DNA from 4 places in the Lysinibacillus sp. NPDC097214 genome. Region 2 is predicted to be linked to each of the others. Evidence: riboswitches for the same ligand, from Rfam matches in the RefSeq annotation. Region 2 holds a riboswitch; each other region holds the start of a gene.
The links. A riboswitch is a leader RNA that binds a small molecule or an ion and turns the genes downstream of it on or off. The one in region 2 is predicted to bind cobalamin.

Region 1: another riboswitch for cobalamin. It lies ahead of ACQKMI_RS19545 (hypothetical protein); the one in region 2 lies ahead of nikA (nickel ABC transporter substrate-binding protein).
Region 3: another riboswitch for cobalamin. It lies ahead of ACQKMI_RS19555 (ABC transporter substrate-binding protein); the one in region 2 lies ahead of nikA (nickel ABC transporter substrate-binding protein).
Region 4: another riboswitch for cobalamin. It lies ahead of ACQKMI_RS18635 (ribonucleoside-diphosphate reductase subunit alpha); the one in region 2 lies ahead of nikA (nickel ABC transporter substrate-binding protein).

What each region holds. Positions count from the first base shown of each region.
Region 1 is NZ_JBNNSS010000009.1:167,842-176,396, forward strand. Features, by position in the region: gene ACQKMI_RS19505 (DUF4181 domain-containing protein) at 1-32, opposite strand, end outside; gene ACQKMI_RS19510 (amidase family protein) at 443-1,912, shown strand; gene ACQKMI_RS19515 (YjcZ family sporulation protein) at 2,301-2,408, opposite strand; gene ACQKMI_RS19520 (hypothetical protein) at 2,672-3,274, shown strand; gene ACQKMI_RS19525 (YjcZ family sporulation protein) at 3,536-3,643, opposite strand; gene ACQKMI_RS19530 (hypothetical protein) at 4,079-4,357, shown strand; gene ACQKMI_RS19535 (spore coat protein) at 4,926-5,315, shown strand; gene ACQKMI_RS19540 (YkvA family protein) at 5,467-5,877, shown strand; cobalamin riboswitch at 6,186-6,369, shown strand; gene ACQKMI_RS19545 (hypothetical protein) at 6,621-7,385, shown strand; gene ACQKMI_RS19550 (GTP-binding protein) at 7,579-8,555, opposite strand, start outside.
Region 2 is NZ_JBNNSS010000002.1:266,818-275,372, forward strand. Features, by position in the region: gene ACQKMI_RS05110 (ABC transporter ATP-binding protein) at 17-814, opposite strand; gene ACQKMI_RS05115 (ABC transporter ATP-binding protein) at 827-1,603, opposite strand; gene ACQKMI_RS05120 (ABC transporter permease) at 1,615-2,424, opposite strand; gene nikB (nickel ABC transporter permease) at 2,426-3,406, opposite strand; gene nikA (nickel ABC transporter substrate-binding protein) at 3,455-5,074, opposite strand; cobalamin riboswitch at 5,302-5,495, opposite strand; gene ACQKMI_RS05135 (DUF1572 family protein) at 5,638-6,174, opposite strand; gene ACQKMI_RS05140 (hypothetical protein) at 6,349-7,251, opposite strand; gene ACQKMI_RS05145 (RNA polymerase sigma factor) at 7,244-7,762, opposite strand; gene ACQKMI_RS05150 (SCO family protein) at 7,869-8,477, opposite strand.
Region 3 is NZ_JBNNSS010000009.1:176,439-181,882, forward strand. Features, by position in the region: gene ACQKMI_RS19550 (GTP-binding protein) at 1-922, opposite strand, end outside; cobalamin riboswitch at 1,063-1,249, shown strand; gene ACQKMI_RS19555 (ABC transporter substrate-binding protein) at 1,419-2,414, shown strand; gene ACQKMI_RS19560 (precorrin-3B methylase) at 2,476-3,141, shown strand; gene ACQKMI_RS19565 (S9 family peptidase) at 3,559-5,444, shown strand, end outside.
Region 4 is NZ_JBNNSS010000009.1:18,633-27,187, reverse strand. Features, by position in the region: gene ACQKMI_RS18650 (ABC transporter ATP-binding protein) at 1-748, opposite strand, end outside; gene ACQKMI_RS18645 (ABC transporter ATP-binding protein) at 745-2,478, opposite strand; gene ACQKMI_RS18640 (ribonucleotide-diphosphate reductase subunit beta) at 3,183-4,223, opposite strand; gene ACQKMI_RS18635 (ribonucleoside-diphosphate reductase subunit alpha) at 4,237-6,450, opposite strand; cobalamin riboswitch at 6,612-6,801, opposite strand; gene ACQKMI_RS18630 (hypothetical protein) at 6,911-7,594, opposite strand; gene ACQKMI_RS18625 (ECF transporter S component) at 7,591-8,085, opposite strand; gene ACQKMI_RS18620 (bifunctional adenosylcobinamide kinase/adenosylcobinamide-phosphate guanylyltransferase) at 8,402-8,555, opposite strand, start outside.

The DNA of each region.
Region 1 (8,555 bases), on a different contig from region 2:
AATGTTCTTAGTTCGATAATAATAGTATTCAATGTCATTTACCTCTCAAAACCGCCATTTTCTAAGGCTAAAGTAGCTCCGGATTATTTATGTATTTTTATTGCTTGAACAATGAATAAAATTCCTAAAAAACATAAACTCCCTAATAAAACATGAAGGGTTATATTCCAACCTTCTCTGACATTTTGAAAGAGTTTAATATATAAACACGCCATATAAGCACATAACGACACCTCAAATGCCCCTAAACATTTTCAATGATCTCGATAATTCTATATGTATAGAGAGTGTAGCGCAATACAGTATGTGATAGAACTGAAATGGTAAATCGGTAATCAATGGAAATACCCGTGGGAACCTACGGGCATTTTGAAATATGAATGACATTTTGTGATTTTTTGTAGTTGTTGGTATAATTTTGAAAGAAGGGTGGGGAACTTAAATGGGGATAAATTTTAATAGCTTTCTTAGAGAAGAAATGTCAGTTATAGATATTCAGGTAGCTATGGAACACGGTGAGATCACATCAAAAGAATTAACTATGTATTATTTACACAGAATTGCTAAGCATGACCAAAGTGGACGGAAAATTAATTCAATGCTTGAAATTAATCCTGAAGCGATATTTATTGCTGAAGCTTTAGATGAGGAAAGAGTGACAAAAGGGGTTAGAGGACCTTTACACGGAATTCCGGTTGTTTTAAAAGACAATATCGAAACGAAAGATTTTATGCATACTAGTGCAGGCGCAATTGCATTAGAAAACTATTTAGCTGAGCAGGATGCATTTCTAGTAAAAAAGCTTCGTGAAGCGGGGGCTGTTATTTTAGGGAAAGCAAATATGACTGAATTAGCGAACGGTATGTCGAGTACGATGTGGGCGGGGTATAGTTCTCGAGGTGGACAAACACTTAATCCTTATGGAGATCCAGAACTGTATGTTGGAGGATCCAGCTCGGGGTCAGCGGTAGCAGTGGCATCGAATTTTGCTGTTCTATCAATTGGAACGGAGACAGATGCCTCGATTTTAAGTCCTGCTATTACAAATTCAGTAGTCGGCATAAAACCGACTGTAGGGCTCATAAGTCGTCAGGGTATTATTCCGTTTACATACTCTCAAGACACAGCAGGACCAATGGCAAGAACGGTTACAGATACAGCTATTTTATTGGGCGTATTAACTGGAGTAGATAAAGACGACGTAGCTACATATAAAAGTGAAAGAAGGATCCATCAAGACTACTCAATCTTTTTAGATGCTACAGGATTAAAGGGCGCTAGAATTGGTGTTTATAGGAATGCCTCCAAAACTTATTATGAGTCAGAAGAATATGACGAAACCCTTTTTAATAATGCAATTCAGGTTTTAAGAGAGCAAGGAGCCGTTATTTTTGAAGACATCGATATTCCTTCTTTCCATAGGGACTGGAAATGGGGAGTACCGCAATATGAATTTAAGCATAGTTTAAATAATTTCCTTGTAAATCTACCATCCCACATGCCTGTACATTCTATCTCTGAGTTAATTCAATTTAATAAACTATCGGAAGAAAAGTCGTTAAAATATGGGCAGGACAAATTGGAAACGAAAGAGAATTTACCGAACACTTTAAGAGATTCTGACTATCTAAATGCAAAACTAGAGGACTTGTATTTTTCTCAAGAACAAGGAATAGATAATACATTAAAAAAATATGACTTAGATGCGATAATGTTTCCATCATATATAGGCTCGACAATTAGTGCGAAAGCCGGATATCCATCTATTGCCGTCCCTGCAGGGTATATGAAAAATGGCAGACCGTTTGGCATAACTTTCGCAGGAACTGCATTTAGTGAAGATGTTTTAATAAAACTTGCATTTTCATATGAACAAGCAAGTAATTTACGAAAAGTCCCGAAGTTGTCATAAGATCCTATCAGACTCAAATGGGTAATTAAGCGTAAAGAAGCAGGAGTTTTGAAACTTTATATTTGATTTTAATAATCTAATAAGAATGTGTAGAACAAACCCGTTTTGAGGGGATATACAACAATACCCATTTAATACATGAAATCTTGAGGAACGCATTCACGAACTCCAGAATTTCTCAAGGAGTTAAACAAAGCTGCACGGAATAGACTTCATACATAAAGGACACATCAACGAGGTGTGGCTTTTTATTATACCTCAGGAGGTTGAGTATGAAATTTAAAAGGATCACCCGGAGGATAGCGATCCTTTGTAAAGTTTTGAAGGTGTAAGGTTTAAAAAAGTATTCCCTTACAACAGTTATGAGCATTATAGGTGGTAATTAGTATTAATAACCTTTCATCATGAAAGTAGCACCGACAATAATCAAAAGAATGAATAGAACAACAATTAGCGCAAATGCTGAACCAGTTCCACTCCCGTAATATTCAGACATAGTATCGCCTCCTCTCTATAATTTATTATATGTACAGTTGTTAAAAGGAATTGTGATATTTGTCTTACTTAAACGAGATTAAAGCCCGTGCTTCACATATTATGACTAATATAATGAGATTGATTGTTGATTAAAAAGTATTTGATTTCATTTGCATATTAAATCATAAAGGAGAATGATGAAGTGAATTTTGGTTATTACCCAAATTGGACTGCAGATACTCAAAATGCTCTTGCTCAAGTACCTGGTGAAGGTGATTTCCGATGATGCCAAGTAGAATGCCAGGAGGAATGCCAAGTAGAATGCCAGGAGGAATGCCAAGTAGAATGCCAGGAGGAATGCCAAGTAGAATGCCAGGAGGAATGCCAGGAAGATTCCCAGGAGGAATGCCAGGAGGAATGCCAGGAAGATTCCCAGGAGGAATGCCAGGAGGAATGCCAGGAAGATTCCCAGGAGGAATGCCAGGAAGATTCCCAGGAGGAATGCCAGGAAGATTCCCAGGAGGAATGCCAGGAGGATTCCCAGGAAGATTCCCACGAAGATTCCCAAGAGTAATACCGATAGTAATACCAGTACCAGTACCAGGAGGAGGAGTCTATCCAGTACCAGGAAGTGGATATCCAACATCACCACCTCCTCAATATACGCCTCAAAAGCCTCAAGGATTTAATTACCTAATAGATTCGGGCGTTATGTCAAATTGCCTTAATAAATATACGTATGTTTGGATGACCGATGGAAGTGAATTTTGGTATTTTCCAACTAATTTAGGAGCTAACTCTGTAGGGGGTTATTATTATGATGGATATCAGTGGGTTTATTTTGCCATAGATACACAGTATATTGATGCCGCTGTTTGTAGTTAGAAATTTAAACATGAGTTGTTTAATAATAACCAAAGTAAATGAATGTAGTATGAAGTTTTAATAAGAATTATTATTATTTTTAGTGAAGCATCTCAATTGAGGTGCTTTTTATTATGCCTTGAGAGGTTGAGTACGAAATTGAAAGAGGAAAAATTAAATGGATCACCCGGAGGATAGCGACCCTTAGTAAAGTTTTGGAGGTGTAAGGTTAAATTAGTATTCCCTTACAACAGTTATGAGCATTATAGTTGGTAATTGGTATTAATAACCTTTCATCATGAAAGTAGCGCCGACAATAATCAATAGAATGAATAGAACAACAATTAGCGCAAATGCTGAACCAGTTCCACTTCCGTAATATTGAGACATAATATTGCCTCCTTTCTATAATTTATTATATGTACAGTTGTTAAAAGGAATTGCGATATTTGTCTTACCCATGAGGTCAATTAAGCTAGACGACCTTACAGTTACCGAGTTCCACGAGAGTTTAAGGGCACGTATAGACCAACTGGACAATAAAATTAGACAGATTAAAGTAAGCAATAATAGTAGCAGTACATTCCTTTTATACAATTGAGAGGTGATTAAATGAAGTGATTAGATGAAAAGTTAATTCAAGATACGATCAAGACAATCCAAACTCCATATAATTTTAACTTTTACGAGGAAAATCCATTTTCGATTAATGCAGTAATAACTAATTCTACATACAGTCCTAATTCCTCGTATCATATCCATTCATTAAGTTTATTCCAGTGTGGTGATTACACTAAGATAAAAGAGGATAGCGATAATATTTACATGGTTACGTCAGATATTTTAGAAATGTGTGTAGGAAAGTATAAGGGAACATTAGAGTATTGTAACTATTCAATTGCACGATATGAATTAGAAGAAATTATAGTAGGATATGACAAGATGGATAGACCAATTTATGAAACAGTTGAAACTTTAGTAGGTGTTATTCCTACAATTTTAAAATACAAAGATTTTTCAATCTCATCTAATGAAGCGGTTAATCTGAATGAACCAATCTATGAGATTACAGTACGTGATAATGAAGCAAGTAAGGAGTACTAGGAGTATTTTGGATTAAATGAGGATACATATGCTAAAGTAACTGTTTATAATGTGAGTTATCGCATTATTAATGTAGATTACAGCAAGCAAGGAATAATTCGAATTAGATTAGAAAAGTATTGACAAGAAGCGGATACCCCAAACTGTTTATTTTGTATGCTACCATATCAATTTTCACACGCCCATAAAAAAGAAGGCTGTTTTCTAAAAGATTGTTGTTATTAAAACATAAAGACAGATTAAATCTACAAAATGTGTAGATGGATTGTTCCAATCTCCAAATAACATCTTCAACAGTTTCATTATCTGCATTTAAATAAGGTATGGAATCTGTATATTCTTCATAAGCCTTTATCACTTGTTCAGCACATAATCGAGTAACTTATCTATTCTACAATAGAAATTAAACAACTTCCATGTATTCAACGTTTACTTCTTTAGCAGTCATGATAGAACAACTAATATAAATGACTATTATTATATTATTCTTCACTCCACCTTCCTTTTTGTCCAAACAACTGTATTTGATATGAATAAAATATTGAATAGAAGAGGAGGTGAATATAAAATGGCATCATTTGAAATTGGAGCGAGAAGTCTTTTCAATTTTCGAAACGAACGATTTTTCCTATTAGTTGAAGATGAAATTACAATTCCAGCTCAAGGTGTGGAGATTGATCCAGTTAATATCTATGAGATTGACCAACAAACTTTCAATTTTATCAGAGATGAAGGAGATACACCTGTGATTCGACCAGTTATTACTCTTCCACCTGTACCACCTGGATTTAAATTAGAACGAAAATGTATTTTTACAGTTGATAATGCATACTACGTAATTTATGATTTAGAAAATGGAACAGATAACAATGTTTTACTAAGAATCGGTGCAGCATTATTTAACTCCTTGAGAAATTCTGGTGTTCGTGAATGTGTTCCTCAAGATTTCATTAATTAGATGAATATTGTTATATATCCCCCACAATAAGGGTGGGTTTTATATTGAAAACAAGCGATCAATTTTATTGGTTGCTTGTTTTTTATTTTGAAGGATGTTTAACACTGTGTTCTGTTTCTCCATTTACTTTTATGATATATACTTGGTAGGAATGGGGGAGCATTTTTTCTATGAGATACAATTTACTATCAAAATTCAAATCCTTTGCAAAAAAATAAAACAAAATTTATTTGTACTCTACTTGTCTTATAAAGATCCAAGAACCCCATGGTATGCTAAACTTGTGGCAATATTTGTAGTTGCTTATGCCTTTAGCCCTATAGATTTAATTCCAGATTTCATTCCTGTTCTAGGATACGTCGATGATTTGATAATTGTACCTTTTGGAATAATCCTTGCATTAAAATTAATTCCAACATATGTGATTGATGATAATAAAGAATCTGCGGAAAAGTTAAAACAATCTGGAAAACCTAAGAATTGGTTTGTTGGCATTCTTTTTATAATTATTTGGATTATCTTTGCTGTTTGGATTTGTAAAGTTATTATTCATCATATTTAATGTATTGTTCAGCAAAACTCCTTCTTTCTTGCTGAACAATTACTTTCAGATATTCATTCAACATAGAGATGGAATTTTATTATTTCACTTTGGTATATCTGTTTAGAGGGTAACGGAAGGACTATAGTATTTAGCTGTAGTCTTTTTTTCTTTTATGAGTGAATCGTCCTCTTTTTTATTTGTAATAATATGGAGAAATATGAAAATTTACTTTTAAACTGACATCAATTGACTTTTAATCCACACACCTTTACAATTGATTTTAATAATTCAACAGGAATGTGGAGTATTTTAAATATCTCACAACTGAATAGCGTGGAGTAATAGGTGTAAATTGCGTGCAATTTACTTAAAAGGGAAGTCGGTGCAAATCCGACACTGTCCCGCAACTGTAAATGTGAGCGACTTTTCATATACCACTGTTAAACGATGGGAAGGGGAAAAGTAGCGATGATCATGAGTCAGGATACCTGCCTATTATGAGTACACACCATAACCCTACGAGGAATAGGAGGTGGCATGTTGACAAAACAGAATGCTCTGTTCGTCACTGTACGTCAAGCAGCCAAAATAAAAGAAGGTAGTCGCTTTCGAGGCAATTCTTTTATTCTTGGGTATAATTTGACATTATGTGATGAATGAAAAAGATAGAATGAAGGATTTCCTCTAATTGTAGGAGATCCTTTTTTTATGCGAAAGAAGACTTCCGTTTTGGAAAATATGTACGAAAAGAGGATGGAATTATGACGAATATTCATGAAAGTACAGCACAGGAATCGCAATATGTAGAAATGAAAATTTGTAAGCAGCCACGCACTGAAGTTGTCAAGAAAGCTACAACAAGAATGGTTGTAGAATCAATTGTCGATCAATTAATAGCTAGCAACCTTATTAGTAATGAACGATTGTTTGATCAAATTTTATATAACAAAGATATTATTTGGATTCAAAATGAAAGTTTTAATGGGCACCTTTTTGCAAAGGCTAACATTACAGATCAACTAAAAACAAAAACAAATGATTTTATGATGTATATGCCGACAAATCCAATTATGTACGAGGTGAATGGTGAACATTATCATTTAATTACACGCATTGATTCGACTCGTGCAAAACCAAATATAGAGCGACTTGCCCATGCTCCTAAGCCAATACTAAGTGCTGCTCGGGTAAATGATTTATTGTGCTCGATAGTGATGCGTTTTTATGAAGTATATTTAGACGATTTATCACGAGTAGCTCATAAAAATAAACAACTGATTAATTTTGTAGAGCGAGAGTATCATCAATTTTTAGAAGCTGTGAAGGAACTAAATGATTATCATTTAAACTGGCACCCACGTGGTAAAGGTCATGAACTATTGCTCGAACTGATTGATAATTTACAACTTTTGAAAAGTAGACCTGGCAAGGTTTTAATGGATTTCTCTTATTCCCACAGCTACGTTGTTGTGGAACCTTCATATCGCATTTTCAAACAGACACAGAAAATGATACAAGCTTTGTGAATTAAAAATGCGCGGGGTGAAGATGAATACCCGCGATAGCAGGGGAAATACCCGCGATAGCAGTGGGAATACCCGCGGAAGAAAGGTAAATACCCGCGGAAGGAAAGCAAATACCCGCGCGAGACAAGATAATACCCACGAAACATGAAAAACAGGACATTGATCTAACAAATCATGTCCTGTTTTTTAAAATTTAGTCAATACAATGCATCGCTGCTTGTGCCTCGTGCCATGGAACGGAGTAGCCCTTGCCTTTTGCGCAAAAAATACTAGAGGATGAATATTCAGGATCGGCGTTCTTATCGTAGCCAATTTGCTCAATAATGTCTTCTGTATCGTGACACGTATCGTAGCCATCAAATTGTAGTGAGAGTACGCCTTTCCCATTGGTGTAGGCGGCAAAGGTTGTACTGTAGTTCATAAATGTTGAGACAGGGGCTCGACCGGTTACAATCGCATCATGTTCAGTTATGATGGGCGCGTCAAATGTACCGGCAGCTTGCTGAATGTCTGTCATCATGCGACCAATAAAATCACTAGGCGCTTTAAGTTTAAAGCGGTAATATGGCTCAAGTAATACATTTTCTGCTTGTTCCAGCCCTTGCCGTAATGCACGGAATGTTGCTTCACGGAAATCGCCACCTTCAGTATGTTTAATATGTGCGCGTCCCGTTAAGAGCGTGAAGCGAATATCTGTCACGGGAAAACCGGTTAACAGCCCATGATGATCGCGCTCGAATAAATGTTTTTCAATAAGTCGTTGATGCCCAACTGATAAATCATCCGCGTGGCATGTGTTGACAAATGTATTGCCGGTACCGCGTGTATTTGGCTCCATCAATAAATGGACTTCTGCGTAATGCTTTAATGGCTCAAAATGGCCATAGCCTGTCACAGTTGTGGCGATCGTTTCCATATACAAAATCTGTGGATCGCTAAATGAAATGTCTAGCGAGAAGCGTGTATGAAGCACTTCGATAAGCACCTCGAGTTGGATGACACCCATAATATGTACATGAATTTCTTGAAATTTTTCATGCCATAGCACACGTAATGAAGGTTCTTCTACTTCAAGTATGCGGAAAGTTTTTAAAACTTCCTTTATATGCTGATCGCCTTCATAGTGTACTTTTGCCTGTAAAGTCGGTACTAACTCATAGGGCTGAGGAT
Region 2 (8,555 bases):
TTGGCTACGATTTTTTTTAATCTTCCCTTTGTCTGTCCCGGGGATGCGAAGGCAAAATAGCGTTATATAGTTCGAGTGAAGCAGGATGTTTAAATGGATCGTCCTTGTTTATTTCCTCAACTAGTCGACCATTATGTATCACTAGTATTCTATCTGATATAAAGCGTGTTACATTTAAATCATGAGAAATAAAAATATAAGATAACTTCAGTTGCTTTTGTAGTGATTGAAGTAGTTGCAATATATTTTTCTGCAATATCATATCAAGACTGCTGATAGCCTCATCTAACACAATTAATTTGGGGTTTATAGCAATTGCTCTAGCAATATTTACACGTTGCTGTTGACCTCCACTAAGCTGTGAAGGATATTTATTTGCCATATTGCTTTCTAACTCAACACAGTTAAGTAGCTCCTCGACCTTACGTAGCCTTTCGCTTTTGGAAAAATTCTCGAAATTAAGAAATGGTTCCTCTATGATCTCTGCAATCGTTTGCTTTGGATTAAAGGAGTTAAAGCTATTTTGAAAAACAGCTTGTAAATCTCTTCGAATCCCCTTTTTTTCTTTAGCGCTAGCTTGATATAAATTCACATTATTAAATCGTACAATCCCACTCGTTGGATTCTCTATGCCCAAAATTATCCGACCTAATGTGCTTTTTCCTGATCCACTTTGACCGACTACGCCTAAGCATTCGCCTTCCTGAAGTGAAAATGTAACCTGTTGTAATACTGGTACTTCTCGCTTTTTTTGTAAGAATGACTGTCTCTGATGATAGTACTTTTCAACATTTGTCACCTCTAATAGAGCCATCTACTCCCTCCTTTAAAAAGTGATTCTCGATTGTAAAAGTTTCTTTGTATACCAATGCTGTGGTGCGTCAAAAAAATCAAAGACATTCGCCTGCTCGATGAGTTCTCCCTTATACATAACAGCAACTTCATCGGCAATTTCAGCAATAACACCAAGATCATGTGTAACGATAATAATCGCTGCATCGGTGTCATTTCGAATTTGATTGAACAATGATAATATTTTCTTTTGATTAACTGTATCAAGAGCTGTTGTAGGTTCATCGGCAATATATAATGTAGGTTGCATCGCAAAAGAAAGAGCAATCATGACACGTTGTAGCATCCCTCCACTTAATTGGAAAGGATAATATTGCAATAGCTTTTCTGGATTAGGTAAATTTACTTTATTCATTGCAGAAATAGCTATCTGCCTTATTTCTTTTTTATTCATGACGTAATGTGCTTTTATTGTTTCCCGAAAATGCATTTCTATTGTTTGATTACAATCAAACGCTATCAATGGATTTTGTGTAATCATCGATATGTGCCTTCCTCGGTATTCTCTCAATCTTTCTTTTGTGACAGATGTTAAATCAGTAGTTTGATATAAAATTTGCCCTGCCGATTTTGCTATCGCCGGAAGAGATTGCATAATTGCTTGACATAACATCGACTTACCACTACCACTTTCTCCGATAATCCCTAATATGCGTCCTTTATTTGCTGTTAAATTAATTGAAGATAGGATTTCCTGCTCTCCTATTTGCACATTTAAATCTTTGACTTGTAATAAAATTTTTCTTTCCATAGCTATCCCTTTCAACGATGAACTTGCTTATTATGACCAGATAAAATAGTAAATAATAGGACTACGATGATGATCGCCACACCTGGATATAGCATAATTTCTGGATGTAGTCGAATATACTGTTTGCCTTCACTTATCATCATTCCCCACTCAGGAGTAGGAGCTTGAACACCTAATCCAATAAATGAAAAGCCAGCAATTTCTAAAATGACTTTTCCTAAATCGAAAGAAATAATAGTCAGCATCGGCGCCATTATATTTGGCACGAAATGGCGTAGGATTAGCTTTCCCCCTGAAGTTCCACTAATTTTTGCAGCTTTTATAAATTCTTTTTCATGAACGCTTATAAATAGGCCTCTTAAAATTCTTGAATAATAAATAGTTTGCGTAAAAATAAGTGCCAATAAGACATTTCTTAAGCTTGGACCCAAAATACCTAGTAGTCCAAAGGCAAGAACAAGCGTTGGGAAAGCTAATAAAATATCACAGATGCGAATAAATAAATAATCAATTATCCCCCTCTTAAAAGCCACGATTGCCCCAATACATATAGCGAAAAAGGTTGCTATTAATTGAATGAATATAGCTGACCCTAAAGAATAGCGAATACCTAATAGTATACGTGAAAGTATACATCGCCCTAAATGATCTGTGCCGAGAGGGTATGCCCATGATGGTTCTAAAAACTTTTTGGAGACGTCTACTAAAAAAGGATCATTCGGCATGATCAACGGCGCAAAAAGACCCATTAACCCAATAAATGCGAGAAGAGTTAGACTAGTCAATTGTTTACCATTTAAACTTTTGTGTAATTTAATCACGCTACTTTCTCCCCCCTACCATCATTAGCTGAGGGTCAAGAACTCGATGTAATATATCTGTACATAAATTAGCAAAAACATAGATGATAGCAATTATTAAAACATAACATTGCACAACTGGATAATCCCTATTAATAATTGATTCTATTAAGTAGCGACCTAAACCAGGCCAGCTAAATACCTGCTCGACAATAACTGCCCCACCTAATAGATTCCCAAGTGTCATACCAAGCATCGTCGTTAGTGGAATAGCAGCATTTTTGAAGACATGTCGACTGAGAATAACAGATTGTTTTAAGCCCCGTAAATGTGCATACTGAACATAATGTTTTTGTAATTCTTCTATGACGTTTGTACGAATGGACTGAATAAACAACCCAATAGTTGGTAATGCCAAAGATACGGCTGGTAAAACTATATGTAAAATAGTCCCTTTACCATTGGTCGGGAAAATGCCCAGCTTCAAACTAAGTAAGTATAGAAGAAAAAATCCTACCCAAAAAGTTGGGATGGATACACTAATAATAGATAATAAGCCTACAATCCGATCGAATACGGAATTTTTATAAAGAGCACTTATAATACCAAGAGGAATACTAAAGCAAAGAATACATACAAATGCAGCTAGGGCCAATTCAAAAGTTGCCGGTAGTTTTTCTACTATTTCTTGAGCAACGGGTAATTTACTCACAAATGATGTACCAAAATCAAAGTGCAACACACCTTTTAGCCATATAAAATATTGAATAGACAAAGATTGATCAGTGCCTAATTCCGATCGTAGCGCCTGTATTGCTTCTGCTGTCGGGGCGACTCCTGACTGTCTAAGTATGACCTCCGCTGGCTCTACTGGGACAAAACGAATAAATAAAAAGTTCATTATTGAAACCCCTAGTAAAACAAATGGTAATGTAATCACTCTTTTTAGACAAAAAAGCCAAGTTGATTCGTACATTTCTTTCATCACTTCCCAAGTCTTCATAGTGCAAAAAGAGAGGAGTCATAGTAGACCCACTCTCTTTTCATTCTCTTACTTTAAATCCATTTGAGCATAAGGAATATCATATTCAGATGCACGGGGGTTAAAATCTTTCAAATATTTATGGTAAATAACGTTATTCGTTTCATATGAAATTGGATAGAATAATGCTTGGTCATGGAACATTGTTAAAATATCTTTATACAATTGCACACGTTCCGCTTCATCTGTCCCAATTAATAATTGATGGATTTTGTCATCAATTTGTGCTGCATTTTCTAGGCCTAATTTCGCTTCATAAACGCCATTTGCATTCGGTGTTGCTGATTCGTTTGCGAAGCTGTGTGGATCTGTTGGTGGACCGTTTGTGCGCCAGAAATTAATATCTACTTGATTATCCATTAATTTTTGGAGCCCTACCATTACATCAGCGCCTTCAAGGTTTAATTGAACGCCAATTTTTGCTAATTCCCCTTGCATTAATTCTGCCATTGGTTTTTGGATAGCGTCTGTGGCAATATAGATTAAATCTAATGTAAGAGATTGCCCATTTTTGGAACGAATTTTATCACCATTTTTTAATGTCCAACCTGCTTCATCTAATAACTGTTCGGCTTTTTCTGGATTAAATAGTATTGGTTTTAACTCAATGTTGGCATATGGAATAGCATCCCAAAACAGCGTATTGGCAACTTTTTCTGTACCATGGGTAATACTTTCAACCATTTGTTCTTTATTAACAGCGTATTGAAAAGCCTGACGTACTTTTAACTCTGCTAAAGGACCAGATTGTGTATTCAAAAGTAATGCACGTGTAGATAAAGGTTCAGATACTGCCGTTTTGTATTGACCGCTGTCTTTTAAGAAAGTGTGGTTATCTAAGCTAATAATGCCACGACCATAAATTAAGTCTAATTCTTCATTTTCAAATGCCAGTGAAATAGATTCTGAATCTGGTATAATTTTCACTTTCACTTTGTCTACCAGTGGCTTTTCACCCCAATAATGTTCGTTGCGGCTAAAAAGTGCATACTGATCTTTTTTATATTCGGTTAATACCCATGGACCTGTTCCAACCGGTGCTTTAATACCCTTGTTAGTTGTATCTCCCTCAGGGAATCCGTTTTCCCCTAAAAAGCGAAATGGTCGCACAAAAGCAAGTTCATTTAACACAGGATAATAGGGCGCATCTAATTGTAGACGAATTGTATAGTCATCTTCTTTCACAACATTAACAATATGATTCACCATCCCCATCCAGGAGTGTGTATCACGATCTGCTAAAACTGCATTAAAATTTCGAATAACATTATCTGCATTAAAAGCTGTCCCATCAGAGTATTTTACATCTTGTCTAAGATGAAATATGTAAGCTGTTTTATCGTCAGAAATTTCCCAGCTCTCCGCTAATTTCGGCGATATTGTCCCGTCATCGTTATATTCTACCAATGATTCATATACCATTGCTTGCGCAGTCATCTGGTTTGGTAAATAAGTATGCGGATTTAAAGGCCCTATATCTAATGGCCAGCCGATTGTTATCATTTTTCCTTCGTTATTATTTTTGTTAGAAGTTTTACTTTCATTACCTTCACTCGAGTTTGAACAGCCTGCTATAATGGTTAACATCAGTAGTAGAATGAAAGGTACTAATTTTTTAAAAAATATCATTATGATTGCTCCTGTCTATTCTTGGGTGTTAGAAAATTGAACTATATATGTTTCTCTACCAAACTTCTAACTTGAAACTCAAAGTAGCTCTTTGTTTTCACCTCACTTTGATATAAATTACTAAAATTAGAAAAATGCATAAAAAAAATCCTTATTCCACGTGAATAAGGATAGAAAAACTCATTAATAAAAGCCTTCCATCCATCTCCCTATCTTTCGTAGATCTACAATGAATCTTACTACAAGCAGGCATTCTGGCTTATGAATCTTCATTTTGCTTCACCTTCCCAAGTACTTACTCAGTGGTATTTGAAACAAAACTCCTCATTTACAGCTGCGGGACAGCATGGGATTTACACCCATTTTCCTTTAAATTAAGTGAAAAAGTTTTTTCACTCAAACTTGTAATGAACCATATTAAATTGAATATTAAACATAACACGCTTCAAAGATACACGTCAATTTTATTTTCTGAATATAATAAAGTTTTGCGATTTTTAAACAAAGATATTTATGTATATTCCACAAAAAAGCCATCACACACTAGTGCGATGGCTACACTTCTATCGTTGATGTTTTTTTAACATTGATTTTGTAAATTCCTGAGACTGTCCCTTTGGAATACTTAATGTTTGCCACTCCGAGCCCTTTATTAGCTTAGCGATGTAAACGATCTGACCGACATGTTGTGAATAATGGGACATTTGTCTTTCAATCGCATCTATCACGGAAAGCTGTTCTCCCCTTATCGTTACAAACCCTTGTAAATCAGCTTCCGTTAATTTTTGTAAAGCATCTAAAAATACTTGCCAGCCCTTTTCCCATACTGACATAACTTCTTCTTTTGTTTGAAGGCTAAACGTAAATTCCTCATCGCGATTTCTCGTTGCTTTCTCACCATCTGTCGTTAAAAAGTCAGTCCATCTTGATATCATATTGCCACTAACGTGTTTTACTATAACGGCAATGCTGTTGGATTCTTCGTTAAAAGCCCAATGCAGTTGTTCGTTATCTAGTTGTGAGAGTGTTTTATCCCCTTGTTCTTTGACACTTCTAAATCTTTTTTGGACAACATGTAAATACGTTTGCGCTACCGTCATTGTTGAATCCCCCATCCTCTTTTCTACTATTTTAATATAAACAGAATGAGATGTGCCAATTTGGTAACTAGTTGTTGCTAAAAATAAAGTATTACTTACTCACTGGGGGTTTTTTTTTACCACTGATCGCTAACCCTCACCAATCGAGTTTTTACAGGCAGTTTATCTTCCACCTTACTTCTTTGCGTTCTCTGAATTTATGTGCGGGATAAATTCCCTTGCAAGAGCAATCATTTTTTCTTGTACTTCCTGTTGATCACCATTTAATTGATAGCCTATTTGATATACATAGCCATTATAATACGTATAAAATTCATTGGCTCTTGTACTCATTTGATAAATACGCTTGTCTGCCTCATCATAATAATAGTATACATACGCGAAACCTTTATCTGGTGTCATCGCACGAAAATACAAAGGATTCATAAAGTTCAAACCTACATTCGTGATTTCCCCTAAAAATTCCTGACTTTCTTCCGTAACTTTATAGTTTACAGGATTATGATCTACATTTGTTACCGTCAAATTAATATATTGTCGATCTACTCCAGTGAGAGACTTTTCTTTATAACTAAATTGAAATTGCTTTTGCAGACTACCATCTTGCATATCTGACGTTACCGCATAGACCTCTTGTATATTTGATTTAAATGGAAGATCATCAGGGTCTATTAAATGAACAGCATTTCCCATAGTAGCCGCCGCTGCTTGCATAGCCTTGAAGCCTTGAAGCGGTGCATAAAATTTGATATTTTCGCGGTGAATAAATTGATCTGCTATTTGAAAATACTGACTGAACGTTGTCTCTGTTCCTTCAACTTCTGTTTGAAATAAATCGGTGAATGATTGTTTTTCTTCTTCATGAAGTATTTCTGTCGTTAAATGGTCCATCGGCTTCGAAGCTTGCCATGCAATAAATAGTAAGATAGAACATGTCATCATGACGGCCAGTGCACGATGCGGCCAAAGGTTTTTTGATGGATACGGCTCTTGCTGAACTTGTTGTCGAACCTTTTGAATGATTGCTTCTTTATGTGCTGAGACATCCTTCAATACATGCATTGTATGTTTATCCATGGAAAAGTACCTCCCATTCAATATGCTGTAAGTCTACTTTTAATAATTCCTTCCCTTTCTTTAAACGAGATTTCACGGTACCCTCAGGAATTGCCAGTAGCTCTGCAATCTCCTTAATCGTCATCTCCTCCAAATAAAAATAGACAATTGCTTCACGTTGTTTTATTGGTAATCGTAAAATGGCTTCATCTAAAAGAGCTTGTTCATCTTGACGAATAAGTGTATCTTGGAAAACAGTTTTTTGTTTGGCAAAAAAATTATGCTGAAATGTAATTTTTCGATAAGCCCAGCTTTTTAAGTAATCCTTACATTTATTAATGGTCATGCGTGCTAAATAAGCCTTCATCTCTCCTCTTTCTTCATAATGCTTTTGGTGATGATAAAATTTAATAAATACATCTTGAACAATATCCTCAGCTATTCGTAGATCTTTCGTATAGTAGTAAGCGATTCGAAATAAATGATCTGTATGTAGTTCCATTAGTTGCTCTAAATATTCTGTATCAGTCAAAATCTTTCCCTCCTTCTACACTATAAACGAGGCTACAATTATAAAAGATTATTTTTCAACAAAAAAAACCGTCTCTTCATTAATTGAGACGGTTTCCTACTATCCATTATAAATTTTCATCAATATATGTTTCTATATCTGACGCAATCGTGTCAATAGGGACATCCTCTGGATTCTCTGCATATCCTGAATACATTTTTACAATTACCCCATTTTTATCAACTAAGAAAAATTGATTTCCATGGACGACTTGGTCGCTGTTAGGATCATTTCTGACGATTATTTTTGTTGATTTTACAGCGAACTGCTCGATATATTTTTGTGAATAACCAGTAAGTAGGTTCCATTTTGATTGATCTGGAACATTATATTTTTTCAAATAATCAGCTAATACTTCTGGTTTATCCACGTCAGGATCAACTGAAAACGCAACAATATTATAATCTTCCACACCTTTTTTCTTCAGCTTCTCTTGAACTTGCGTCATATTATAAGACATGGGTGGACAAATTGAGGTACAATTCGTGAAAATATACATACCAATCCATGGTTTTCCTTTTAAACTCTCTAAAGAAACTGTTTCTCCGCGTTGATTGACATGTTCAAAATCTGGTAATTCCATGTTATAATCTGCTTTAAACTTCGAATTTCCACACGCACTAAGCACAGCTGCTAATGCAAAAAGTAGAACTAGTCCAATTATTTTATTTCTCATCTTTAACACGCTCCCTACTTACACTATCCCCATCCTATCGTACGATGTAACTATTGACAAGGACACTCAAGTGACAGC
Region 3 (5,444 bases), on a different contig from region 2:
TCCCTTTAACTGCGAAAATCTCCCCAGCCTGGACCTCTTGAGCTGTTTCATAACGGCTGCCGTTGTATAGTCGAATCTCAGTCACTTTTTCAGTAACGTCTCCAAATGAAAGTTCATCACGGACATGTAACGTTCCTTGTAAAGCCTTGATAAAAGTTAAGCGTTGATGTCCATCATGACGAATTTTAAACACCTCACCTTGAAACGGAGCATTGTTATTAAAATGTGTCTCTGTAAGGAGGGGGAGCTGTGCTAGGAACTCCTTTATCCCAATATCTTTTAAGGCAGAGCCAGTAAAACACAAAAAGGCTTTTTCCTGTTTAATCAACTTGTGTATATGAGTCATGCAGCTTGAGCTATCCAATGTCTCATTAAGAAAAGCATCGAGAAGCTGCTCATCACGTTCAGCAATCCACTCCATCATATCATTTGAAACATAGTCAGCACGGAGCGGTTCGTCTACGAATAGAACATCCGCAGAGCAATCCTTTTGAAGCTGCTCCATAACGGCTTCAACATCTGCCCCTTCGCGATCAATTTTGTTGATAAAAAAGAAGGTTGGGACGTGATATTGGCGTAAAAGTTGCCACACAGTTTCGGTATGGCCTTGTATTCCTTCGACGGCACTTACAATAATGATGGCATAATCCATTACCCGAATGGCGCGCTCCATCTCTGGGGAGAAATCGACGTGCCCAGGTGTATCGATCAATGTATATGTAACATCTCCAAGCGTCATGCGACCTTGCTCCGCAAAAATCGTTATGCCTCGCTGACGCTCCAGTTCATGATTATCTAGAAATGTGTCCTGGTGATCCACTCGCCCACGGGCTTGAATACTGTTTGTGTGAAATAGTAACTGCTCGGAAAATGTTGTTTTACCGGCATCGACGTGAGCAAGTACTCCAATTGTTACATGCATAAAAAGATCCTCGTTTCTATTGATTCATTAACAACATTGTAACAGAATTGGTATAAAAAATATTTCATATAGTGTTTATGTCGCAATAGTGTTAATATATGTATGATTGTGAATTTACTAGTCAGTCAACATTTACAACTAAATAAAAACGACGTATTGGTGCAAATGACCTTTGTCATTTGCTTAAAAGGGAAATCGGTGCAAATCCGATGCTGTCCCGCAACTGTAAATGGAGAGTCTATACAAGATGCCACTGTAGCCACGCTATGGGAAGGCGTATAGATGATGAACCTAAGCCAGGATACCTGCCAATCTATATTTTTTACTTAAACCACGAGGATGGGGATAGTGAATAGGTTGAAAAACCTTTCTTTCGCTATGCTAACCTCTTGGAAACAAGGGGGTTTTTTTATGCCCTTTTCTAGAAGCGCTAACTGGTAGCAAAGGAGTCTAAACGATTTCTTTCTATATATTTAACATCAAAGGAGAAGAGGACATGAAGAAATGGAAAAGCTTATGGCTAGTCTTTGCGATAGCATTGATAGCAATAGTGGGTGCGTGTAGTGAAAAGGACAAACCAGAATCTGCTGCTCAAGGTGAGAAAGTAGAGCCTTCACAAGCTGAAAAGACAGAATTAACGATTGAAAATAATGGAACAACACAAGTATATAAGGAAGCACCTAAAAAAGCGATTAGCTTAAATCAACATGTGACAGAAATTATGTTGGCTTTAGGTTTAGAAGATTCAATGGTAGGAACGGCATACTTAGATGACAAAATTTTCGAGCCCTTACAAGCGGCCTACGATAAAGTGCCCGTGCTAGCTAAACAGTATCCTACAAAAGAGCAGGTTATTGATGTAGAAGCAGATTTTTTATATGGTGGTTGGAAAAGCGCCTTTGGAGAGAAAGGTGTTGGTACACAGGAAGAGCTTGACACATTAGGGATTCACACTTATTTACATACAGCCTCAAGCATGACGAAACCAACTTTAGATGATATTTTCACAGATATTCGAAATATCGCAAAAATTTTCCTTGTTGAGGATCGTGGAGAAGCTTTAATTGAAAAAATGACAAAGGATGTAGAGGCTGTCCGTGCAAAATTACCGCAAGATGGAGAAGACCTGCGTGTTTTAGTGTTTGATAGTGGTGATAAAGATGTCTTCACTGCTGGACAAAACTTTATGAATGAGCTTGTTACGATGGCTGGCGGTAAAAATATTTTTAGTGATGTGGAATCAGGATGGACTACGGTGTCCAAAGAAGATGCTGTAGAACGTAATCCAGCAGTTATAGTTGTCATAGATTACGGAGAAACAACGGCGAAAGCAAAAATAAATTTCTTAAAAAATGATCCAGCCTTGAAAGAAATGGAAGCGGTCAAAAACGAACGCTTTGTGATCTTACCACTTTCCGCCGCGTCTGAAGGGTTGCGTGCTGCAGAAGCCATTCAAATTTTGGCGAAAGGCTTCTATCCCGAAAGCTTTTAAGCTACTAAATACATTGGGGGCAAGCGATTAGCTAGCTCCTTTTTCATAAGGAGAAGTATTGATGAATGCATTCCGTTCGAATATACCAGACAAAACCTTCGAAAAGCTAAACAATAATGGAGATTTTACTCGCCTTGCCATAAGCCCAGGCATTATTAATAAACATTATACCTCTGCGCAATTCCAAACAATAGCAAAGGTTGTAGGGGAAACTGGTGCCATCAAATACTCTGCCTCTTACAGTATATTATTATCAATCCCAACAGTAGATGTAGAAAAGACGATTGAGGAGCTAGAAAACGCTAGCCTATTTGTGTCAAAGCAAGGGCCGATTGTAGCGATGAAAGCATGTGATTTTTGTGATGGTGATAAGATGGAGGCAGCACCGATTACAGAAAAGCTATATCATTCATTAGAAGGAATAACTGTCCCTACAAGATTACGGGTAAACGTAAATGGCTGTGCTTCTGCTTGTTACAATGCGGTATATGATGATATTGGGCTTGTCTATCAAAAGGATAGCTTTGATGTCTATTTAGGAGCAATACCGATGGGGGCGAATGCACAAGCCGGGACTCTGTTTGCGAAAAGGGTAGGAGTGAAGCATATTGAAGTCTTTTTAAAGCGAATCATTGAGCTCTATAAGGAACATGCTCGTCCGAATGAACCCTTTTATAAATTTTACCGCAGAACAAAATGCGCTGATTATTGGAAAGACTTAATCTGACTCATTAGCATAACGTGGGCTTGATTCCCGTACCGACCAGGTGCTTTCCTAGGTGCGTCCGATAAGACGCTTCATATGATGATAAAAAGCTAGAAGTGGATTATCATCAGTATATCGATTTGCCTTAATAGAGAAAAGAGAGATTTTTACATCATAAAAACGCAAGAAATCATTGTTTTTAAAATTGATTTCTTGCGCTTTTTAGGTTTTGATAATTTTTGTCCCAGCCTATAACAAAAAAACATTGTTGAGTTGTTTGGTTTTCGTAGAGCTGTTAAAAATTCATATGTAATATAACATCGCTCCAAAAAAGTCTATAGGTAAAAACAAATTTTCCTAAAAAAGAGGAATAATACTTAGGGTGTCGAAATATTGTATTACGTAACGAAATTTTCTCACAAAGGGGATAGGGTAATTATGACATTGAAACAAGGGATGAAACCAGAAGATCTATATCAATTAAAATCAGTGGCAGATCCACAAGTATCACCTGATGGAACAGAAGTTGTGTATGTAGAGACTCATATTGATGAGAAGAAAAAGGACTATGTTTCTAATTTATTTTACATAAACTTAAATGATAAAAAACCGCAACAATGGACATTTGGTGAAGATAAAACGAATTCACCTGTTTGGTCTCCAGATGGCAGTAAAATCGCGTTTGTGTCAACGAGAAATGGCATGCCACAAATTTTTGTTCTTTCTAAAGCAGGTGGGGAAGCGAAACAAGTTACCAATTGTAAAAACGGTGCGTCATCGCCTACTTGGTCTCCTTGTGGAGAGAAAATCGCCTTCTCTATCAAGCTTGGTAAAGATGAAAACATCGATGATAAAGCTGAAAAGAATCAAAAAGAAGACAAAGAGCTAAAACCACTTGAAATAGAGAAGATGAAACATAAATCAGATGCAGCTGGATTTATAGATATGGAGCAATTTTATCAAATTGCGATCGTTCATCTTGAATCAGGAGAATTAGAGCTAGTGACGGAAGGGAAACATAATTTACAGCTTGGTACATGGTCTCCGAACGGTAAATATCTTTCGTACATTGCGGACTTAACAGAGGACCTAGACTTTTCCTTCATAAGTGATATTTACCTATTAGATCTAGAAACGAAACATGGTCGCAAGCTAACAGAAGGGGCAGGGGTGTTCTATCAAACTTCATGGTCTCCGAACAGCCGCTTCATAGCTTATGTTGGAAGTGGAAGAGAATTTGAAAATGCAACACATGCAAAGTTATGGATTTATGATTTGAACAATAACAATAAGACATGTGTAACGAGTGAATTTGACGCGCCTGTCGGTGATTTTGTTGTCGGCGATTTCCTTCAAGGTGTTGTTGCTCCGTGTGTCCAATGGTTGGAGGATAATAAAAGCTTTTACTTCCAAGTGACAGATCGCGGCAATACAGCTATTTATTTTGGCAATCTATCGGGAGAATTATATCCAGCTATTCATGATGATCAGTATGTATATGGTTTTTCGCTTGATGATAAAAATGATAGAGCGGTAGTCGCAATTAGCACGACTACAAACCCTGGTGATCTATTTTACGTAAATTTAAATACGGGTGAAAAGGAACAGCTTACTACAGTTAATGAAGAATTTTTAAAGACGAGAGCATTATCTGTTCCAGAAGCAATTGAATATGAAGGGGCAGATGGCTGGAAAGTAAGCGGCTGGATGATGAAGCCAATCGGATATGAGGAAGGGGAAAAATATCCACTTATTCTTGAAATCCATGGTGGTCCGCACGCAATGTATGCCAATTCCTATTTTAACGAATTCCAAATTCTTGCTGCTCAAGGCTTTGCGGTTTTGTATACGAATCCTCGTGGAAGTCATGGATATGGTCAAAAATTTGTGGATGCAGTCCGTGGCGATTATGGCGGCAATGATTATTATGATCTAATGGCTGCTGTTGATTATGCATTGGAGCAATTTGATTTTATTGACCAAAAACGTCTCGGTGTTACAGGTGGAAGCTATGGGGGCTTCATGACAAACTGGATTGTCGGACAGACAAATCGCTTTAAAGCAGCCGTTACGCAACGATGCATTTCTAACTGGATAAGTTTTTATGGCGTAAGTGATATCGGCTATTACTTTACAGACTGGCAAATCCAAGCGGGACTAAACGATATAGAGAAGCTATGGCAACATTCACCACTTAAGTATGTGGACAATGTGGAGACGCCATTGTTAATTTTACACAGTGAAAAAGACTATCGCTGCCCGATTGAGCAAGCAGAGCAATTGTTTATCGCCTTAAAACACCGTAAAAAAGAAACAAAATTTGT
Region 4 (8,555 bases), on a different contig from region 2:
TATGGAACGTCTCAATCGTTTGTTGTTCTGTCCCAAAAAGTGTCACAACCTCTGCACCCGTAATCATTTCCTCAATATACCCGTTCAGCTGCCCTAAATCACGTTGACGTGCCGCATAGTTTTTACTACTACGTTTAACAATTTGCTTCGTCGTAAAAACAATTAGAGGAATAATAGTCAGCGTCACGATTGCTAGCTGCCAGCTTAGAGAGAACATAGCAATACTAACACCGATTACCGTTAAGATTGACGATACGATTTGTGTCACACTTTGTGCAAGTGCCGTATTTAAATTATCGATATCATTTGTCACACGGCTCATTAAATCACCGAGTGCTCGCTGATCGAAAAATCTCAGTGTTAACAATTGAAGCTTTTTAAACAGTTCAAGACGTAATGTGCGAATTGTTTTCATCGCCACATGAATCATGACATATGTTTGTAGCCACGTAAAAATAGACGCAGCTGTATAAATAACTGCTAGCACAATACCTAAACGAATCGTACCGGTAATATCTTTTTTCATAATATATTCATCAACGATATGTCCGATTAAGTACGGTCCTGCTAAGCTTAAAAATGTAGAAACTACTACAAAGAATATAGAGAAATAAAGTCCTATTTTTTGCTGCTTCACATAGTGCCACACACGATTGATCGTTGCTTTTTGATTTCTAGCCTTTTCAGCTGGTCCAGCCATACGTGGTCCGCGTCCAAAATTAATCTGCTTTGGTTGACTTTGACTCATTGTTGTACACCAGCCTTTTGCTGTGAAGCGTAAATTGCTTGGTAGAATTTATTATTCTGTAATAATTGTTGATGTGTGCCTTGACCAACAATTTCGCCGTCCTCTAATACTAAAATCAGGTCTGCCTCTTGAATAGAAGCTATTTTAGACGCTACGATAAACGTCGTTGTGTCATTATAATGAGTGCTAATAGCTTGCTGAACATGTTCTTCAGAAGCACTATCAAGAGCAGATGTTGTATCATCCAACACTAAAATAGCAGGCTGCCTAACGAGTGCACGCGTTAACGCTAATCGCTGCTTTTGACCGCCAGAGAGATTGGTTGCCCCCTGTGAAAGTTCATGCGCTAACCCTTTATCCAGTCGGTCCACAAATTCAGTGGCACATGCTGCATCTAGAGCTTGCTGTAATTCCACCGACGTTGCATCGTCCTTACCAAGACGGATATTATGGTCAATTGCACCTGAGAATAGTAATGCTTTTTGAGAAGTAAAACCGATATGTTTGCGTAAAGTGGATAATGCATAATCCTTTAGAGGCTTTCCATCCAAGTGTATTTCTCCACTTGTGGGATCAAACAAACGTGGTAATAGCTTCACTAGCGTTGATTTTCCACTACCTGTTTTTCCAATCAGACCTACCGTTTGCCCTGGCTTTACGGAAAATGTAATGTTTTTCAGAACATCCTCAGCCGACTCATAATAACGATAGCTCACATTTTGAAAGTCAATAGCCCCTTGAATTGGCGCTGTAAGTGGATTTTCCACTTCCTTGACCGCTACTTCTTTATTTAAGACGTCCACGATACGCTCTCCTGAAGGAATAGCACGTGCTATTTGCATCAATACCATACTAGAAGTCATCAATCCATTTAATATAATCGTTAAATAGTTAATAAAAGCGAGAATCACTCCAACCTTTAATGTACCGGCTTCTACTTTAATGGCCCCAAGCCAAAGTGCTGCTACAATCCCTAGATTGACAACAAACATCGTAAATGGCACGAGCACGCCAACTATTTGCTCTGCAATAATAAAGCGCTTCGTCAGCGTATCATTTAGAGCGCCAAATTGTTCAATCTGTTGCGTTTCACGACGGAACGCCTTCACAACACGAATCCCCGCTAAGTTCTCCTGAAGCTTCATATTAACACCGTCAATTGCCTCCTGCACTCGACGATACAGGACACCCGAGTACTTGGTGAAAAAGTACATCGCAATAATTAAGAGTGGCACGATAATAAGGAGTATCGAAAATAACTCACGTGCCGTCACAAAAACTATAATAACGGCTCCAATAAATAATAAAGGACCACGCACAAAAATACGCAACGTCATCATAAACGCGCGTTGAACACTTTCTACGTCACTCGTTAAAATCGTAATAAGCTTCCCTGTTGTAAAAGTGTCACGTTCCTTTGCCGAATACGTCATCATTTTTTCATAAAGTGACTGACGAACGTCCGATGCAAAATGGATAGCTGCCTTCGAACTATAATAAGAGCAGCCTATCCCACCAACAAGTCCGAATACCGCACTCATCAGCATCCAAACGAACATTTTCAGCACATACGGATTATCGCCATTCGCAATACCCGTATCAATCATATGCTGCATAATCGTCGGCTGAAGTAAATCCATCGTTACCTCTAGTACCATTAATAATGGTGCGATTAAGGTGAAAAATTTATAGGGCCCTAAAAACCCTCCTAACTGTTTTATTGCCTGCATTCTTTCTTCTCCGTTCTTTTCGTTCTTCGTTAATAATTATAACTGAAAATCATTCTCAAGTGTCAATTAATTTTTCGTGTCTCGTAATATCCGGGACACGATTGATAATAAATATACTAATTATGGTTCATCACCATAGCGTGAGGTTGATTTCCGTTCCGACCGGGCGCTTTGTCGCTGCCGCTTCGCTTTCGCGCAGATAAAACATTTGTTGTTGCTGTCGCACAGATAAAACAATTGCTGACGCTTCGCTTTCGCACAGAGCAAAGCTTCCTGGGGGCGTCCGATGAGCCGCTTGGGGCAACAGGATGTTGGTCACGAAGGCGTTATCACAGGACGTGATGGTTTTAGCCTTCGTTCCCCTACCTGCTCGTTCCAGGGTCTCGGGCCAACAGGATGTCGGTCACGAAGGCGTTATCACAGGACGTGATGCTTTTAGCCTTCGTTCCTCTATATCGCTGATCCCAAGGAGTCGCCCAGTCGTAACGAAAATCAACTAATTTACATCGTATACGTTTTTACAAATATCATCTCTAAATTTGGTAATAAGCCCTCCCAATAAAATACTTTTTGAAGTCATCAACACTAGGCTAATATTTATTTAAGAGAGGCTTGCATCCAACTATTTTCCATTTTTGAACAACTGGAAAAAAGCCATGTCAGCATTCATCACGCTAACATGGCAGTTTTTTCTCTAAAGCTTTTTACAAATCATCAAAGCCGTTATCTTCTACATTGACCTTCACATACTGGCGAGAACGCTGCTCGAAGAAATCTGTTTTCCCTAAATCAACATCCTCATATGCTTTTACCCACTTCAATGGATTTTTGCGGTAACCTTCAAATGGACGCTCTACGCCAAGCTGATTACAGCGTACGTTCGCATAGAAGTGAACATAATCATGTACATCTTCCACATCAAGGCCATCAATTTTATTGCCAATCACTTCATTAGCCCAATCGACTTCTAGCTGAACCGCTTCTCGGAAGATTTCCTGTACACGAGCTGCTCGTTCTGGTGTATCGTATTCAGGATATTCCTCTAGTAGCTCCTGATAAATTTTCACAAATAAATCGACATGTAGCTGCTCATCGCGATTAATATAGTTAATCATCGTTGATGAGGCCACCATTTTTTGATTGCGTGCTAAATGATAGAAGAACGCAAAACCTGAATAGAAGAATAAACCTTCTAAAATCACATCATAGACAATCGCTTCTAGCATATTTTCAACAGTTGGCTCCTCCGAAAATGCATGGTAGCCTTTAATAACGAACTCATTACGTCGCTCTAATACTGGCTCTGTTCGCCAAAAGTCAAACGTACGATCCTGCTCGTCTTTGTTCACAATACTTGATAGCACATAAGAATAAGAGTGATTATGGATCACCTCTTGTTGCGCTAAAATAATCATTAATGCATTTAAGCTTGAATCTGTTAAATAGTCCGCTACTTTCCCTGCAAAATCGGTTTGCACACTGTCTAATAGCGCTAGTAGGCCAATGATTTTTAAAAAGGATTCCCGTTCATCTGCTGATAGCTGTGGAAACTGCTTGACATCATTGCTCATATTAATTTCAAACGGTGTCCAGAAGTTCCCTAGCATTTTTTTATATTTAGGATAAGCCCAGCTAAAGCGCACATCATCCCAGTTTAAAATGTTAGAAGAGCGCCCGTTCACAATTCCTGTTGAACGGTTTGGCGCTTCCTTATCCATAATTTGTCGTTTTGTAATAGTTGTCATTATTAACTTCCTCCTAGCTTGCGCAAGACTCACATTCTAGCAATTCTACAGACGTTGAGCGTACATAATATGTCGTTTTCACGCCGCTCGCCCAAGCATTCATATGCAATGCTAGTAAATCTTTCGCCTTAATCGTATTTTGAACGTATAAATTAAGTGAAATGCCTTGGTCGATATGACGTGCTCGTGCAGCATTTTGCTTGATTGTCCAATTTTGATCAATGAAATAAGCAGATTTATAATACCAAGTTGTCACAGGTGATAGATCTGGTACTGTTACCGGAATTTTGTAATCCTTCTTCTCCTCTGAATAACTCTTTTGGAAGATAGGATCAATCGTAGCCGTACTGCCCGCTAAAATGGATGTTGATGAGTTCGGTGCAACCGCCATGACATAACCGTTACGCATTCCTTTTTCAGCAACCGCTGCACGTAACTCGTTCCATTTATGACTGTCGTAGCCACGTTTGTCAAAATATGCACCAGTATGCCAATCCGAGCCTTCAAATAGTGGGTATGCCCCTTTTTCACATGCTAAATTGTTTGAAGCACGAATCGTTAAATACGCAATTTGCTCATAAAGCTTGTCCGCAAATTCCACAGCTTCCTCAGACTCCCATTGAATTTCTTTCAAAGCTAATAAATGATGCCAGCCAAATGTTCCAAGCCCAATACCACGGTAGCGTAAGTTTGTACGCTCTGCTTGTTTTACTGGAATTGTATTAAGTGCAATAACGTTATCTAACATACGTACTTGAATCGGGATCAATCGTTCTAAAACACCAGCCGGTACAGCTCTACCTAAATTGATAGATGATAAGTTACATACAACGAAATCTCCAGGCTTGCGACGTGTTACGATGACATCATCTTCTAGGGTAATAGACTCGAATTCAGTCGCAGACATATTTTGGAAAATTTCTGTACACAAGTTCGAACTGTAAATCATCCCTTCATGCTTATTCGGGTTCATGCGATTCACTTCATCTCGATAGAACATAAACGGCACGCCTGTTTCAAGCTGTGAGCGCATAATTCGCTTCATAATATCAATCGCTGGCACGACTTCACGACTTAATAATGGATTCGCGATACATTCCGCATATTTAGTACGGAAAGAGCCATCACCCTTTTTCTCATCGTAGTAATCCTCTAATGAAAAGCCCATAACTTCTCGCACTTCATGTGGATCAAATAAATGCCATTCCCCGCGCTCTTCAACCGTTTCCATAAATAAATCCGGTAAGCATAGTCCTGTGAAAATATCATGGGCACGCAAACGCTCATCCCCATTGTTTAAGCGTAAATCTAAAAACGTAAAGACGTCTTTATGCCAAACATCTAAATAGACAGCAATAGCTCCTTGTCGTTGACCGAGCTGATCGACTGAAACCGCCGTATTATTAAGCTGTTTAATCCATGGTAAAACGCCACTTGATGCGCCTTTAAAGCCTTTAATTGATGAGCCTCGGCTACGAATTTTGCCCATATAAACGCCAATGCCACCGCCGTATTTCGATAATGTAGCGACATCTGTATTCGTGTCATAAATACTTTGTAAACTATCATCTACTGTATCGATAAAGCAGCTAGATAGCTGGCCATGTGTTTTACCTGCATTCGATAAAGTCGGTGTGGCAACAGTCATATATAAACTACTCATTGCCCAGTAAGATTCACGTACTTTTTCTAAACGATTTTCTGTTTCATCTTGCATAAGGGTCATCGCAATGACCATCCAGCGTTCCTGTGGTAGCTCCACTGGTGTTTTCGTGTAATCACGGACTACATAGCGGTCCATTAATGTTTTTAAGCCAATATACGTAAACAATTCATCTCGACTTGATTCTAAATAGGAAGCGAGTTCTTGAAGATCCTGCTCACTATATTTTGTTGTTAAACATTCATGATACAAACCAGCTTCTGTATAGCGTGCTAATTGTTCTGGGAAACCTTTATAAACATCCTGCACTGAAACGCCACGGCGCATTGCAAATTGATCATACAGTTTTTCTAAATAAACTTGAGCTGCGACAAATGTCCAGTAAGGCTCCTCCTCATCAATTAGGCTAAGCGTTTGTAAAATCATCGCATCCGCCCATGCTTCAAATGTCGCATTGTCGTTTTTTCGTAGCCATCGATCCGATAATCTTACAAAACTTTCGAGTTCATCCTCCGTATAACTTTTCTTGAGCTTAGCAATTTGCTGTTCGATTTGAATTGTCATGTATACATTCTCTCCCTTTCTTTCTCCAGCAACACAAAAAGCGATCACGCAACATCTATCGGTTACGTGATCGCTGTAAAATCGGAAATGGAAATGAAGGACATGCACACTAAGAAGTGGACAAATCTCTCGCCTCCACTTCTCAATCCCCGAAGAATGTGTTGCTGTCTTGAACAAGTTGGCAGGTCTCCTGGCTCATGCTTCCTCCAAATGATAGCCTTCCCGTTCTTCACAGTGGCCTTTTCATCATTTGTCAGCACTTACAGTTGCGGGGACAGCTTCGGCCTAAGATGACTCTTTTCCGAATTCCCTTTTAAACCATATTTGGTACCGCTCGTCCAAACTACTATATATTGTGTTTTAACTCCTAAACAAATCTAACATATTGTGTTTACACTTGCAATAGGCGTTTTGCCCCTTAAAATTTTTAAAGTGCTACTTTTTCTCGAAGCAAGCCCGATTACAATGCAGTTTTACGTAGTTTTTCAAAATTTCTAGGAAAATATTTTTGTGCTAGCTGCTCTTTTTCTGAATCAATTCCTAGCAAAACTACTGCACATGGACCAGCCGTTTTCTCAACATCTAATGAACTTTTGATCTGTTGCTCGCCAAAAAGTCGGGTAAATTCTGCTTGTAGACCTTTTGACCCTACTGGCCATACTTGCTGCACGAGCCCCTCTTTCCACGCTTGAAAAATAGGTTCCAGCTGTGCGACATCCTCAGGCTGTCCAAGGATTTCATTGCCTACAAGTGGCAGACCATATGTGTACCAACTTAGCTGCTCATGCTTAGTTGCTATGCGTTTTTGCTGCTCCCCAAGCATCGTGATTGACAAACCTGATTGTAAAGTTGGCATATTAGTCTCTGAACTACCGTCTATTGGTGGACAAAAAAGACCAGCCTCATCAAAAACTTGCTGAATACCTGCAACATAACGAGACCATGCAGCATCCCCTGTAAAATTAGCAAGTAAAATATGCCTTGGTAAAGCATTTGCAGCAAGCTGCTCTAAAAATGTAACACGTGCGGTAAAATATGCCGTAAGTTGATCTGGAGCAGACACAACATCTTGTATCTTTTCGCCAATTGCTGCGGCATTATCTGTTGTCGCAATCAGCTCACCTATTTTCATTGCATTTCTCAATGGACTCGACCTTCCTTACGCACAAACACCTTCGACAGAATTGGCATCACAACCGCAACGATCACTAAATTTATGAGTGTTGCCAGCGGAAGACTAGTCAATGACGTCCAGTAAAATGCCGGACTAATGATAAAGTAAAATGGTAAAGGTGCCACGACACCATTTAATATAAGTGCCACAGGCCATTTCCAGAAATGCATTCCTTTTTTATGCATAACTCCAAAGATCCATACAACGATAAACATTTCCAATGCGATAATTATATGTAGTGGTCCTAGAGGGAAGCCCGTAGTCAAGGCTGAGATAAAATGCCCAATGACTCCCGCAACACCAGCTAATACTGGTGATAAAAATACAACGCTCAAAAATGCAGGTGCAGAGTCAAGCGCTGCAGTTGTAATAAATGCAGGAATTTTAATAACTGCACCTACTGCACAAATTGCTGCTACCATGGCAGTGAGCGTCAATTTCATCAATTTTTGTCGATCCATTCCATTTCCTCTTTCTTTTTATATTTGGCTCGTCAACATATCGTAGGTTGATTTCCGTTCCGGCTGGGCGCTTTGTTGCTGCCGCTTCGCTTTCGCACAGAAAACATTCGCTTCGCTGCAGGGTCTCGGGCCAACACTATGTTGGTCACGAAGGCGTTATCACAGGATGTGATGGTTTTAGCCTTCGTTCCTTTATTGCTGATCCCCGAGGTGTCGCCCAGCCTCCACTCCAATCAACTTATATACATAGCATGTATCTTTGCATTTGTCATCCCCACTTTTGTAAAGAGCCTTACAAATTCTTCAAGTCACTATATTATTTAATTTGTTCCCCAATACCGTACCAAATGCGTACGACTTGTTCGGCTTCAGCAAATAATGCCTGGTACAAACGCCCACATGTATCACGCAATAATCGTGCCTGTTTGTCCATCGGCACAACGCCACGTCCCATATCGGTCACTATTATA